Priestia megaterium: one gene and its partner. The protein of the gene in region 2 binds, or shares a complex with, the protein of the main gene of each other region. Links are inferred from orthologs where the notes say so. Each region holds a gene or a part of one and is shown on either strand. Other genes may lie near its edges.

Region 1 (5,435 bases), 160 kb from region 2 along the record:
GAAGGACGAATGCCGTACCCTTTTGAACGCTGAATGCCTATCATCTTTGTATGCTCATGAATAGACGCTTTCACTTCTTCAAAATCCACTTGACCTTCCTCAGTTAAATCTACTGATTTATAGCTAATGTTATATTCTTTTAAAGAACCTACACCGCTTCCTCGTATGCCAACGATTTCTTCAAGCGTGTCATAAGGCTTTCCGGTTATATATAATAGTTCATCTCCAGGACGCAGTACACCAAACAGCGAAATGCCGATTGCATGCGTGCCTGAAATAATTTGCGGACGCACTAGACATGCTTCTGTTCCAAAAACGTCCGCATATACTTTCTCCAACGTATCGCGGCCTAGATCGTCGTAGCCATACCCCGTTGTCGGATTAAAATGTGAATCACTCACTCGGTTTTGCTGAAAGCTTTGCAGCACTCGAAATTGATTTGCTTCAATACGCTCGTCAATTTTCTCATGTACGGGCTTAATCTGCTTTTCTACTTTTGCAGCAAGTTCCCGAATGCGTGCCCCGTTTTTTAACTGATCAAACATCATTTCTTTGTTCCTCAACTTTCTTCAAGCGTTTGTAGCTTTTTGTAAAGGGGATGCTCTTTTGCAATATACCCTTTGCACTGATACTTCTCAGTTTCTTCATTGAACTTTAACGACTCAAGAATAGAGACCGTTTTTAGTTCAGCGAGCATTTTTCCTTCATAAGCCGGCAGCAGCACATGAAAAAACGCCATTTCTTTTTTCATTTCTTCTTGAATTCTTTCCCCAAGCTTCACTAAATCCGTAGCTTTAAAAGCGCTCATTGATAACGATGTTGAAGCGGATGGGACAAATAGTTCATGCTGCATATCTTCTTTATTGTAAACTGTTAGCATCGGAATGTTCGTTACGTTCAGCTCTTCTAGTAAGCGATGCACTGTTTTTTCGTGGTTGTTGTAATCTGGATTAGATGAATCTACCACGTGCAGAACAAGGTCAGCTTCGGTTACTTCTTCAAGTGTTGAACGGAACGCGGCTACTAACGTTGTTGGAAGATCTTGAATAAATCCAACCGTATCCGTTAACAGCGCCGTTAATCCTGACGGAAGCGTATACTGTCTTGTCGTTGGATCAAGAGTTGCAAACAGCTGATTTTCTTCAAAAATACCAGCTTCTGTTAAGCGGTTAAAGATCGTCGATTTACCAGCGTTCGTATAGCCCACAATTGCAATTTGATAGACATGATTACGCTTACGTCTTTCTCGATAACGTTCGCGGTGACTTACCACTGTCTTTAACTGACGCTTAATTTCATCAATTTTACGGCGAATATGTCTGCGGTCACTTTCAAGTTTCGTTTCACCAGGACCTCTTGTTCCAATTCCGCCTCCAAGACGCGACAAAGCGGTACCTTGTCCTACTAACCTAGGCAGCAGATAATTTAATTGAGCAAGTTCCACCTGCATTTTTCCTTCTCGCGTTTGAGCACGCTGTGCGAAGATATCCAAAATCAGCTGCGTGCGGTCAATAACACGCGCAGATAACCCTGCTGACAAATTGCGGATTTGACTGGGTGACAATTCATCATTAAATACAATTAAATCAGGCTCTAACTCTTCTTCAAGAGCCACAAGTTCTTCTACTTTCCCTTTTCCAATATAAGTAGCTGGATGAATGCGATCGCGCTTTTGCGTTAACCTTACCAGCACTTCGCCTTTTGCAGTCTCAGTTAAAGATGCTAGCTCATCCATTGAATATTCAAAACGTTCGTCATCGTCATGAAGCTGACATCCGACTAAAATTACGCGTTCAAGTTCAGTATTCATTTCTGCTGTCAAAGATTTTTCCTTCCCTTACTATTAAATTGACAAATCATTCATATCATATCAAAAAAATCTCCATTTCTCCATCTTTGCAAAAGAGACAGAATACATTGTCTTTTACTAGTTTAACACCCTTTTTAAAATCTATAAAACGATGATTAAAAAAACATTGAAATATCACGAAATTCTGTATACAATTTGAATTGGTTTACTTATCGAAATTTGAATCAGGCTGCCTGATTTTAAAATAATAGTCGCTACTTGGTGAAAACAGAATAAAGGGGATAGCATCATGACTTGGGACGTACTTAGCATTATTGGAACGATTGCTTTTGCAATCAGCGGAGCTTTCATTGCGATGGAAGAGGAATATGATATTTTAGGCGTTTACATACTCGGAATCGTAACGGCTTTTGGCGGAGGAGCCATTCGAAACCTGCTTATCGGTGTACCGGTGTCTGCCCTTTGGGAACAAGGACTCTTTTTTCAAATTGCTTTATTATCTATCACTGCCACTTTTTTATTTCCAAACAATATCTTAAAACATTGGAAGCGATGGGGAAATTTTTCGGACGCCATTGGCCTTGCAGCATTCGCGATTCAAGGAGCGCTTTATGCCACTCATATGAACCATCCGCTTAGCGCGGTTATTGTAGCTGCGGTCTTAACAGGAAGCGGCGGGGGGATTATCCGAGATTTATTAGCACGCCGAAAGCCTACTGTTCTTAAAGATGAAATTTATGCCGTATGGGCGATTATCGCAGGATTTAGCGTAGGGCTCCATATTACAAACACGCCTGTAGAACTTTATACGTTATTTATCTTGCTTGTAGGCCTTCGGATGTGTTCATACATTTACAAATGGCGCCTGCCGATTAAAACGATTCGACAACCAAATATGTAGAAAAAAGCCTTTCATGACGAAAGGCTTTTTTTCACAGCTGAATATCGCTTGACGTTAAAGTTAAAAGCTCGTTACGTTCAAAGCTTTCTTCTTCTAAAAGCCTCATGGATTGAGTACGTATGGAACGTTCAATAATGTTTCGCACATATCGACCGTTACTAAAATCCCTAGGCGTCTGATTGTACTTCACGTCCATAAAATGATCTTTTAGCTTTTTATAGGCCTCTGTACTAAACTGATACTGCCTGTCATTCATCATGTGACCCGCAATGTCCATCAGTTCATTAACATCATAATCCGGAAAATCAAAAATAAACGGAAACCTAGAGCGCAGTCCTGGATTAAGACTTAAGAAATTTTCCATTTCTCTTGGATAACCAGCTAAAATCAATACAAACTTATCATTTGAATCTTCCATATGTTTGACCAATGTATCAATCGCTTCTTTTCCAAAATCTTTTTCTCCCCCTCTTGCAAGAGAATAAGCCTCATCGATAAATAAAATACCTCCAAGCGCTTTTTTTACAAGATCTCTCGTTTTCTGAGCGGTATGACCAATGTATTCTCCAACTAAATCTGCACGCTCTGCTTCAATTAAATGTCCTTTAGACAAGATGTTCATATTCAAAAATAATTTACCCAGCAGGCGGGCTACCGTCGTTTTCCCTGTTCCTGGATTTCCTTTAAACATCATATGCAGCGCCTGCTTTCCCGCTTTTAAGCCCTGTTCCTCTCTTTTTTTGTTAATATATAGCCACGCATATATTTCTTTTATCATTTTTTTCAATTCTTCCATTCCAACCAGTCCGCTCATTTCTCGTTCAATTTCCCGAAGCGGCTCATGATTTATCACAGCTTTTTTGGCAGGACGCGGAATTGATGTCGTATACGATTTTTCCTTTTTTGTTTCATTATTTAAAATGATATTAATTTGCCCATTATTTTTAAGAGTTATCGGCTGTTCCACCATGTTCACCTCTCGTTTCATCCCACTTCTCTGTATCGCATAGCTGCATGCGATGAACGATACGAAGACAATGATCTCTTATTACCGAAGAAATAATCGTCTATTATAAGGTTTATGTTCAATGAGTAAAAACAATGTTAAGAAACTTTTCTAAGCCTTTATTTACATAAAAAAAGCATCCGAATATGCGGATGCTTCTCTTTAATCTCTATTCAAGTTCTACTGTAATATTTTTATTTGGTACAAATGTCGAAATCGCATGTTTATAAATCAGCTGCTGTTTTCCTTCAGATTCAATTAGCACAGTAAAATTATCAAATCCTTTAATTAGTCCTCTTAATTGAAAACCATTTAAAAGAAATACCGTCACATAGATATTTTCTTTACGTAATTGATTTAAAAATTGATCTTGAATATTAACTGATTGTTTCATTATTCGGCCTCCTCGTTTCTCTATCTGTTTACTTAATTCGCTTCTTTCTTCAGCTTTCCTGCAATATATGTAAAAATTTCAGCAAACTTTTCGGGAAATTTGTCAACTTCCATCTCTATCCATTTTACAGGCATTTTATTTCGAAACCATGTTAACTGACGCTTTGCATATCTGCGTGAATTTTGTTTCAACTGTTCAACGGCTTCTTCGAGCGTACAGCGTCCCTCAAAATAAGCATAAAGCTCTTTGTAGCCGATAGCTTGAATTGATTGTACATCATGCAGACCACTTTCGTACAATGATTTGACTTCCTCAAGCAGTCCAGCCTGCATCATCATATCGACTCGGTGATTAATTCTCTCATATAATACGTCTCGATCCATTGTAAGTCCAATAATGGTTACATCGTATAATAACTCTTGCGACTGTTCTTTTGTATAGTCACTGAATTTTTTGCCGGTTACTTCATAAACTTCAAGCGCTCGAATTACACGGCGATGGTTATTTTTATGAATAGCAGCCGCACTGTCTGGGTCAATTTCTTTGAGCTTCTCATACAGGGGATCAATGCCATGAGCTTTAATAAATACTTCCATTCGTTCACGAACTTTTTCATCACTAGGCGTTTCTGTGAACTGATAATCATAAATAACGGATTGAATATAAAGACCCGTCCCTCCAACAATCATCGGCATTTTTCCTTTAGCATGAATATCATCGATTTGTTTTCTTACAATCTCTTGAAATTCTGCCACAGAAAACGATTCATCCGGCTCCTTAATATCGATCAGGTAATGGGGAACACCCTGCATCTCTTCTTCTGACACCTTTGCTGTTCCGATATCCATCCCTTTATAAATTTGCATCGAATCACCTGAAATAATTTCTCCGTCTAACTGTTTGGCAAGTTCAATGCTTAATTTTGTTTTACCAACCGCAGTTGGTCCAATAATGACAATAAGTTTTGGTTTCTCTCCCGTCATAACAACACTACTTTCATCTATAGGCATTCACATCATTCCATTTTATCCAAATGGTCATGATTTATTCAACAAAACGGCTAGCTGCAGCTAGCCGCATTGCTTACATCACTCGCTTAAACATTTTTTCCATTTCATACGTCGAATGATGAATAATAATTGGTCGTCCGTGCGGACACGTAAATGGATCCGTTGTTTTTCTTAACGTTTCAAGTAAAGCAAAAATCTCATCGTTTCGCAAATGATGATTCGCTTTAATCGATCCTTTACAGCTCATCATAATAGCCGCTTCTTCTCGTAACTTCTCGATATTGACTCGTTTCATCGTAAAGATTTGCTGAATC
Region 2 (8,033 bases):
TGCGCCTGATGGCATTGAAGTAACCGTGCCTCACGATATGTCTTCGGGAATTGGTATGACGCTTCACAAAGGTACCCAAGTTTTACACGGTGAACAGTTGCTTGGCTACGTACGTTTTCGCCATGATAACATGAGTGATTTTGGACGCGTTCAGCGCCAGCAAGAAGTCGTTTTAAAGCTCAAAGATGAAGTAGCAAGCCTAAACAGCGTGTTTAAAATACCGAAGCTTCTCGGCGTAATGGATCCTTACATCGATACAAATTTAGATACAAAAAGCATGATGCTTCTAGCTAAAGATGTGGTAACAGGAAACATGAAAGACGTTCAAAGCCTACGACTGCCTTTAGACGGATCATTTGAAAACAAAACGTATAGCGGCGTTGGTATGGTGCTTGATATTGATTTAGATAAAAATAAAGAAGCGCTGCAAGAATTCTTAAATGACAAATAAAGAAAAGCCTCGAGACGCATGTCTCGAGGCTTTTTCCTTATACATAGACGATGATGCGTTTGAATGACGTAATTAAACTGGTCACTATACCAGAGCATACAACAATGAATAATGAATAAATAGCTGTATCGTTTTGAAGCAGTAAAATACCTGAAATAATAATAGATGCGTCAATCACTAAAATGATGATGCCAGGGTTTAAAGATAACCATTTTGCAAGTATCAGAGAAAATAAGTCGACCCCGCCTTGACTTGCGTGCTGCCGGAGCATGATGCCAGTTCCAATTCCGTTAAAAACGCCTCCAAGGCAAGCGCTTAAGATAATGGGAAGGTGAAAAATTCCGTGAAGCGGAAACAGCAAATCAATCATAACGGCTGAGAGAACCATGCCATAGATAGCATTTAAAAAATAAGAGCGGTTAAAACCTAGAGCGAGAAGGTAAATCGGCAAGTTTAAGCAAAAAATCATCACGCCTACTTTATAGCCAAGTAAATAATTAATGATTAAGCTAATTCCCGTAATGCCTCCTGTTACAAGCTGAAGCGGAAGAATAAAAACGTTAATTCCAATACTAACAAACATACTGCCAATTCCAATTGCAATTAATTTTTTGTACATGCTGTCTCATCCTTGTCTATGAATCTCTTTATATGTATATGAAGACAAGCAGAGTTTCAGCACAAAGACTGCTTTAGAAACCATAATGCACGGATTAAATATATGCAAAGGAAGCTGTTTCGCAATGCAAATGTGTTGCATAAACATTCTTCACCATAGACAATAAGAATTAACGAAGAAGGTAAATGGAGGAGAAAAAATTGATCGTTCGAAAAGCTAGAGAAGAAGAAACATCATCTATTGAAACAGTAACGCTTGCTGCTTATGAGCAATATGCAGCTGTAAAATCGGAAGCACACTGGAAAAGATATCGAAAGGGAATTTTACATACCCTGAGTGAAGAAAAAAAATTTGAATGCATGGTAGCTGAAATCGATGGAGAAATGGCAGGAAGCGTTTTGTTTTATCCGCCGAATACGGATGTATATGGAGGGTTATTAAAACCATTTCCATGGGCTGAAATTCGTCTGCTGGCAGTTGCTCCATCTCATCGCCGAAAAGGAGTCGCCAATGCGCTTCTTGAAGCGTGTGAAAAAAAATCTCGGGAGCTAGGATGTTCTTATTTAGGTTTACATACAGATCATTCAATGGAACATGCCATTAAGCTGTACACTAAAAGAGGTTACGTCCGCTTTCCTGATAACGATTTTTATCCGGTAAAAGATTTGCATGTCATGGCATTTAGAAAATCCGTTTAATAAAAAAGCCTTTGAAATCATTGATTTCAAAGGCTTTTTTGAGATTCTGAATTTAAAATGACAAAAGCGAGAAAAAGAATAGCAGAAGCTAGCCAAATTGCTTTTGTTCCGAGGGTGAAAGTAGAAATAGAGCCTAACAACGCACCACTTAAAAAAGAGAGGATAATGGCCGTAAAACGAAGGCACTGATAAGCAGCATTTTCGTCGCGTTTGAATATAGCATAGTATGCTGCTTGAGAAGCAGTACGAAGGTTTCCAGTTGTCATTGTTGTATTATATGACCATTTTATCAAAGTTCTAAATGAAGAAACTTGAAGAGCAGCAACAAATGAAATTGTTACTGTAACCAACATATTAGGAACACTAGGTGGTAAAAACCCAACAATAATGAGTACGACAATTTCTAAAAGCAATACAATACGAGAAGTATCAGGGAGTACAGATACAAATCGCGGCTGCTTAAATGTTTCGGTTACAGCAACGCCTAGGATAAAGGCTAAAATAGGCGGAATATGAAGAAAAGCTTCTGTCCATTGACCTTGTGCTGCCTTTACACCTAATAAAACGATATTTCCACTTTGTGCATTTGCAAATACTCCGTTTCTGCTTATATACGTATAAGCATCAAGAAAACCTCCCACAATAGCTAACAAAATTCCAAGGATAACTGAATTTGCCGTTGCAGCTTTTTTGAATCGTTTCGTTAATTGTAAAAAGTAAGATGATTTGTTTGTGAGCATGTCTTCCTTTTGCCTCCTGAAAATCTAAGGTGCATTATCTAGTATAAGCAAAAAATCGGCTTTTCTTCAATTGCTGTGACTCCATGTAAAAAAGATAGGGAAGATCCCTATCTTTTTTGTCATTTATATAACGTGACGATTCCAGTGGCGGTGAGCTGAAACAGCTTCAACAAATTCATCTGTAAAACGTGTAGAATCTCCAGTTACGACACCGGGACTACTATCTAAGCCAGCAGCTTTTAGCCACTTAACACCTTCATCTGTGGCGCCAATTGGTTTAAAATGCTCGAATGCTTCTTGAGCAAACGTCAGTGCTTCTTTACGAAACTTCTCATCAGCTGACGAACTTCCGACAACATAAACCGCATCGAATAAGACAGAATCACTTGTTAAGAACGTGTGCTGTACTTCAAGTTCTGACCCGTCTGTTCCTTTTACGTTTTGGAGGGTTGTGCTTACAATTTCAGGCTGAATGCCCTGTTGTTTTAAACTGTTTAACACTTGTGGTAGGTCACCGCTAAAGTCATTAGCTACAATGACAGCTACTTTACGCGTATTCGGCTTTTTAATCGTCTGTTCCTGACTAAGAGCCGGAGACGACTTGGTCACTGGCGCGTCTTCTCCTGATGGAGGCGTTGCACCAATCGCTTGTGCCACTTGTTTAGCTAGCACTGTACTGACGTTGGCAAACATATCAACAACCTGTTGCTGAACAGACTTGCTTTTCACTTTTCCAAGCTCAAAGCTGAAAGCACTGATAATATGCTCTTTTTCAGGGTCGCTCATGCTATTCCAAAATAGCGTTGCCTGTGAAAAGTGGTCTTTAAAACTTTCGCTTCGGCTTCGAACTTTTCTTCCTTCCACTTTTTCCTGATAGTGAGAATAACCGCCCTCTGACTCTGGTACAGGAGCCGGCGTATTGGCTGCAAGAGAGTTTCTGTGATAGCTGACAGGCCCTTTGTTAATCGTTTGACGTCCGTAACCGTCGCGTTGATTGTTATGAAACGGGCACACTGGACGGTTGATTGGAAGTTCGTGAAAATTCGGGCCGCCAAGACGAATAAGCTGGGTATCCGTGTATGAAAACAATCTTCCTTGTAAGAGAGGATCATTGGAAAAATCAATTCCCGGTACTACATGCCCCGGATGGAATGCGACTTGTTCCGTTTCGGCAAATACGTTGTCTACATTTCGATTTAAGGTCATTTTTCCAACCAATTTGACGGGAATGTCTTCTTCTGGCCAAAGCTTAGTTGGATCGAGAATGTCAAAGTCGAATTTAAATTCATCTTCCTCAGCTATGATTTGAAGCCCTAGCTCATATTCAGGATAGTCTCCGTTTTCAATTGACTCCCATAAATCGCGGCGATGAAAATCAGGGTCTTTCCCAGAAATGGTTTGAGCTTCGTCCCAAACAAGGGAATGCGTGCCGAGCACAGGCTTCCAGTGGAATTTGACAAAATGAGCTTTTCCTTCCGCATTAACTAAGCGAAAAGTATGTACGCCGAAGCCTTCCATCATACGCAAGCTGCGAGGAATTGCACGGTCTGACATTGTCCACATGACCATGTGGGCAGACTCTTGGTTATTAGCGACAAAATCCCAAAACGTATCATGTGCTGAAGCCGCCTGAGGCATTTCGTTGTGTGGCTCAGGCTTAACAGCGTGAATTAAATCCGGGAATTTAATCGCATCTTGGATAAAGAACACGGGAATGTTATTTCCAACTAAGTCATAGTTTCCTTCTTCTGTATAAAATTTTGTTGCAAAACCACGTGCGTCGCGAACCGTTTCAGCTGAACCTTTAGAACCTGCTACAGTAGAAAAACGGACAAATACAGGTGTTTTTACAGACGGATTCTGTAAAAATTTAGCTTTTGTATATTCACTGAGCGAGTCATACAGCTCAAATTCTCCGTGAGCAGCGAAGCCTCGTGCATGAACGATGCGTTCAGGAATGCGCTCGTGGTCAAAATGCGTCATTTTTTCACGGAAATGAAAGTCTTCCATAAGGGTTGGACCACGTTCGCCTGCTTTTAAAGAAAATTCATCTTCGGAAAGCTTTAACCCTTGATTGGTTGTGAGCGCTTGGTTTCGATCGTCTGTTTTAAACTGCTCGAGCTGTTCTTGCTTGCTTTTTTCATTTACAGGGTGCTTTTTTGTCATGCTTGTCTTCCTCCTTGATCTTCAGTTAATAATCATTACAAAATGTGTACCCTATCAAAAGTTGAAGCAAACAGAAATGTTGGAATTTTTTCGTAGGAAATCCGTTATTTTCTTGTTATGATTATGAATAAGTATTCATAAATACAAAAATAAAAGGAGAGGGGATACATAGATGAAAACACGGGTAACAGATTTATTAGGAATTCAATATCCAATTGTACAAGGAGGTCTTGCGTATCTAGCGTACGCAGAACTTGCGGCTGCTGTCTCAAATGCAGGCGGGCTTGGACAAATTACAGCTATGACGCTCCGAACACCTGAGAAACTTCGAGCTGAAATTAAGAAAGTACGTTCTTTAACTGAGCGTCCTTTTGGCGTTAATTTTGCTGTTGGAGGTCAAACAGAAGGTTCTTATAAAGAACTTCTCGACGCAGCAGTAGAAGAAGGTGTTCCGGTTATTTCCATAACAGGAGCAAATCCCACACCTATTTTTGAAAGATTAAAAGGAACGGGAATTAAAACGCTCGTGCTGGTAGCCAACGTACGTCAAGCTCAAAAAGCTGAGAAGCTAGGAGCAGATGCTGTCATGGCAGTAGGGCAAGAAGCCGGAGGACATATCGGACGTGAGGATCTAGGCACAATGGTATTAATTCCTCGAGTAGCTGCGGCTGTGTCAATTCCGGTCTTGGCAAGCGGAGGGATTGGAAACGGACAAGGATTATTGGCAGCGTTATCATTAGGCGCTGAAGGGATAGAAATGGGAACACGTTTTATCGCGACAAAAGAATGTGTAGATGCCCATGATGCGTATAAACAAGCTATTGTGGAAGCGAAAGAAACCGATACTGTGGTTATTAAACGTTCGTTCGGGGCACCTGGACGCGTATTGAAGTCCCACTACACTCTTGACATTATTGAGCGTGAACAGCAAGGAGAGAGATACGAAGAGTTAAAAGACGTCATTAGCGGAGGGGCAAACTGCCGGTATATTTATGAAAATAAAATCGATGAAGGCTATGGATGGGCAGGCCAAGTCGTTGGACTGATTGATAGTATTCCAACGGTGCAAGAGCTGTTTAACAGTATGATAGAAGAAGTGCACGCCGGTTCTAAACGACTGTTGAGTATAGTAGAAAAGAAGTAGAGATACAAGCCGTCATACTGTAGCAATTGTTCGCATATTTATAATCTATATCTCTAAATGAGGTGAGAGAATGAAAAGAATGCGAGCATTTGCTATCATGACGTTTTTAATAGTAGGTTCAGGATATGCAGTTTTTATTAAAAAAGAAGAAGTTTCCAAGACTCAGCAAGCACAAGTGTACGAAGAAGCAAAGCCTGTTATTAAACAAATGGACAAACTGGATATTTGGCATAAAATCAGCAGCGGTTTAACTGAAGCGGGCTATGAATCAAGGGGTGTGAATTCTTCCCTTTATTCAAAAGACAGAGTAGAGCTGGATGTGTATATGGAGCCTTCCGTTTCAGCTGATGCCAAAACGCAAGAAACGATTAAACAAATGGTATATAAAATACTGGAAGAAAATAAATTTCAGCAAAAGGCCTTTCATGTAACAATTAAATTCCTGCCCGAAAAACAAGCAAAATAGACTTGTCTCGGCCAGGAATTTTTTTTATTAAAATGCTTTTTCATTGGCTGCTGGAATACTCTCAGGGAGAGAAATTTCAGCATTTTTGGGCTGATACGTAATTTTTCCGTCCAGCACATCATTGGCTTTTTGTAGGTCTAATAAATTTTCCCATCGTGCGATAATAAAAGCGGCTACCGCATAACCAATAATATTAACTGTGGTTCGGTAATTACCCATAAAGCGATCAGGAGCAAGCATCAGAGCAACGGCAGCTACCGGAATGGATCCGGTTGCTGCTGCGGTAGCAGAAAGAGCAACAAAAGCTGATCCTGGAATGCCAGCCATTCCTTTAGACGTAAGAAGAAGAACACCAAGCATTAAAAGCTGATCAGTGAGGCTCAAGTCCACGCCCGTTGCTTGTGCTAAAAAGACGAGAGCAAGAGACAGGTAGATAGAAGCACCGTCTAGGTTAAACGAATAGCCCGTAGGCACAACAAGGCCAACGACTGCTTTGTTGCATCCTGCTTGTTCAAATTTATCCATGAGCTGCGGCATAACGGCTTCAGTAGAACCCGTAGCAAATGCCAGCATAATTTCTTCTCGTATATATAGAATAACTTTCCACAAGCTTAATTTTAAATAGGTTCGTAAAATAACAGCTAAAACAAGAACAAATGCTAGACAAGCAATTGTCATAGCGATAAATAGCTTTCCAAATGCAGCAAGTGTTCCAAGACCGTACTGACTAACCGCAAATGCCATGGCGCTAAACGTGGCAAGAGCCGTTAACTTCATGATGTATCCCATAATTTTAAATAACACATCATTTACTTTTTCTAATACGTGTAGAAGGGTCTCCGCTGTTTTTCCACCTATATGGACAAGAGCGATTCCGAACAAACACGAAATTAAAAGCACTTGAAGCATGGAGTTGTTTGAAAAAGCACCAACTGCACTGTCTGGAATCATATTAAGAAAAAAATCACCTTCGCTCGGAAGTTCGGAGCCGTTTGTCTTCGCGTCCACTTCAGTTGTGCTTAAGCTTGAAGGATCAACATTCATACCGGCGCCGGGGTTCATTACGTTTGCTACTAATAGACCGATAAGTAGAGCGAATGTTGTGACAATTTCGAAGTAAAGAATGGTTTTTCCACCAATACGCCCAACTGTTTTAATGTTTCCAACCTTGGCAATTCCGACAACGACTACCCCAAAGATAAGAGGAGCAATCAGCATTTTGATGAGCTTAATAAAACCGTCTCCAATCGGTTTCACAGCATTTCCAAAGCTTGGCCATAGATATCCTACGGCTACGCCAAGTACAATTGCCATCATAATTTGAAAGAAAAGACCTTTATAAAAAGGTTTTTGCTTACTTTTTGCCGCTGTTTGTGTCATGTGTTCTCCCTTCGTCGTACAATTTTTTTGATGTTACAATAGATGTTATGTTTTTTTACATTTTAACGTAAGGTTATTTGAGGTGTCATTGGTCTCTTTGACTAAAATTCAATAAAAATATTAGTTGAAGTGTATAAGAAGGGAAGAGAGTGGTTTAAAACATTATTATTTTTAATGTAGATCTTTAAAAAAACTAATAAAAAGCACATGCAAAGGCATGTGCTTTTTATTTATTAAATTAGTTTAATTCCGCTAATTAAAATGATGGTCGCCATAATGGCTTGAAGCGGTCTTGAAGGCACTTTCGTTGATAAACGGCTTCCGAGTAACACACCCGGAATAGATCCAGTTAATAGGTTAGCAGTCAAC

Evidence for each region.
Region 1: the proteins of CEQ83_RS19010 (region 2) and hfq are in contact, whole or in part, in a crystal structure (PDB 3VU3), measured with the Escherichia coli proteins. The link is inferred for Priestia megaterium from one-to-one orthologs.

The regions. Positions count from the first base shown.
Region 1 is NZ_CP023317.1:3,865,814-3,871,248, forward strand. What follows is about bases 2,500-5,435. They hold hfq (RNA chaperone Hfq), read right to left. Parts: upstream 4,112-5,435; coding sequence 3,887-4,111; downstream 2,500-3,886. Other genes in these bases: CEQ83_RS19820 (trimeric intracellular cation channel family protein), read left to right, coding at 2,500-2,711; spoVK (stage V sporulation protein K), read right to left, coding at 2,743-3,681; miaA (tRNA (adenosine(37)-N6)-dimethylallyltransferase MiaA), read right to left, coding at 4,144-5,094; mutL (DNA mismatch repair endonuclease MutL), read right to left, coding at 5,195-5,435. Also shown: CEQ83_RS19810 (methionine gamma-lyase family protein), read right to left, coding at 1-545; GTPase HflX, read right to left, coding at 560-1,822; more of CEQ83_RS19820, read left to right, coding at 2,100-2,499. UniProt on the Escherichia coli protein: RNA chaperone that binds small regulatory RNA (sRNAs) and mRNAs to facilitate mRNA translational regulation in response to envelope stress, environmental stress and changes in metabolite concentrations.
Region 2 is NZ_CP023317.1:3,702,463-3,710,495, reverse strand. Bases 2,154-5,064 are described here. They hold CEQ83_RS19010 (catalase), read right to left. Parts: upstream 4,675-5,064; coding sequence 2,632-4,674; downstream 2,154-2,631. Other genes in these bases: CEQ83_RS19005 (NAD(P)H-dependent flavin oxidoreductase), read left to right, coding at 4,847-5,064; CEQ83_RS19015 (YoaK family protein), read right to left, coding at 2,154-2,508. Outside these bases: CEQ83_RS19030 (LCP family protein), read left to right, coding at 1-451; CEQ83_RS19025 (YitT family protein), read right to left, coding at 489-1,070; CEQ83_RS19020 (GNAT family N-acetyltransferase), read left to right, coding at 1,271-1,768; more of CEQ83_RS19015, read right to left, coding at 1,795-2,153; more of CEQ83_RS19005, read left to right, coding at 5,065-5,818; CEQ83_RS19000 (hypothetical protein), read left to right, coding at 5,889-6,284; CEQ83_RS18995 (cation:dicarboxylate symporter family transporter), read right to left, coding at 6,312-7,664; CEQ83_RS18990 (sulfite exporter TauE/SafE family protein), read right to left, coding at 7,898-8,033.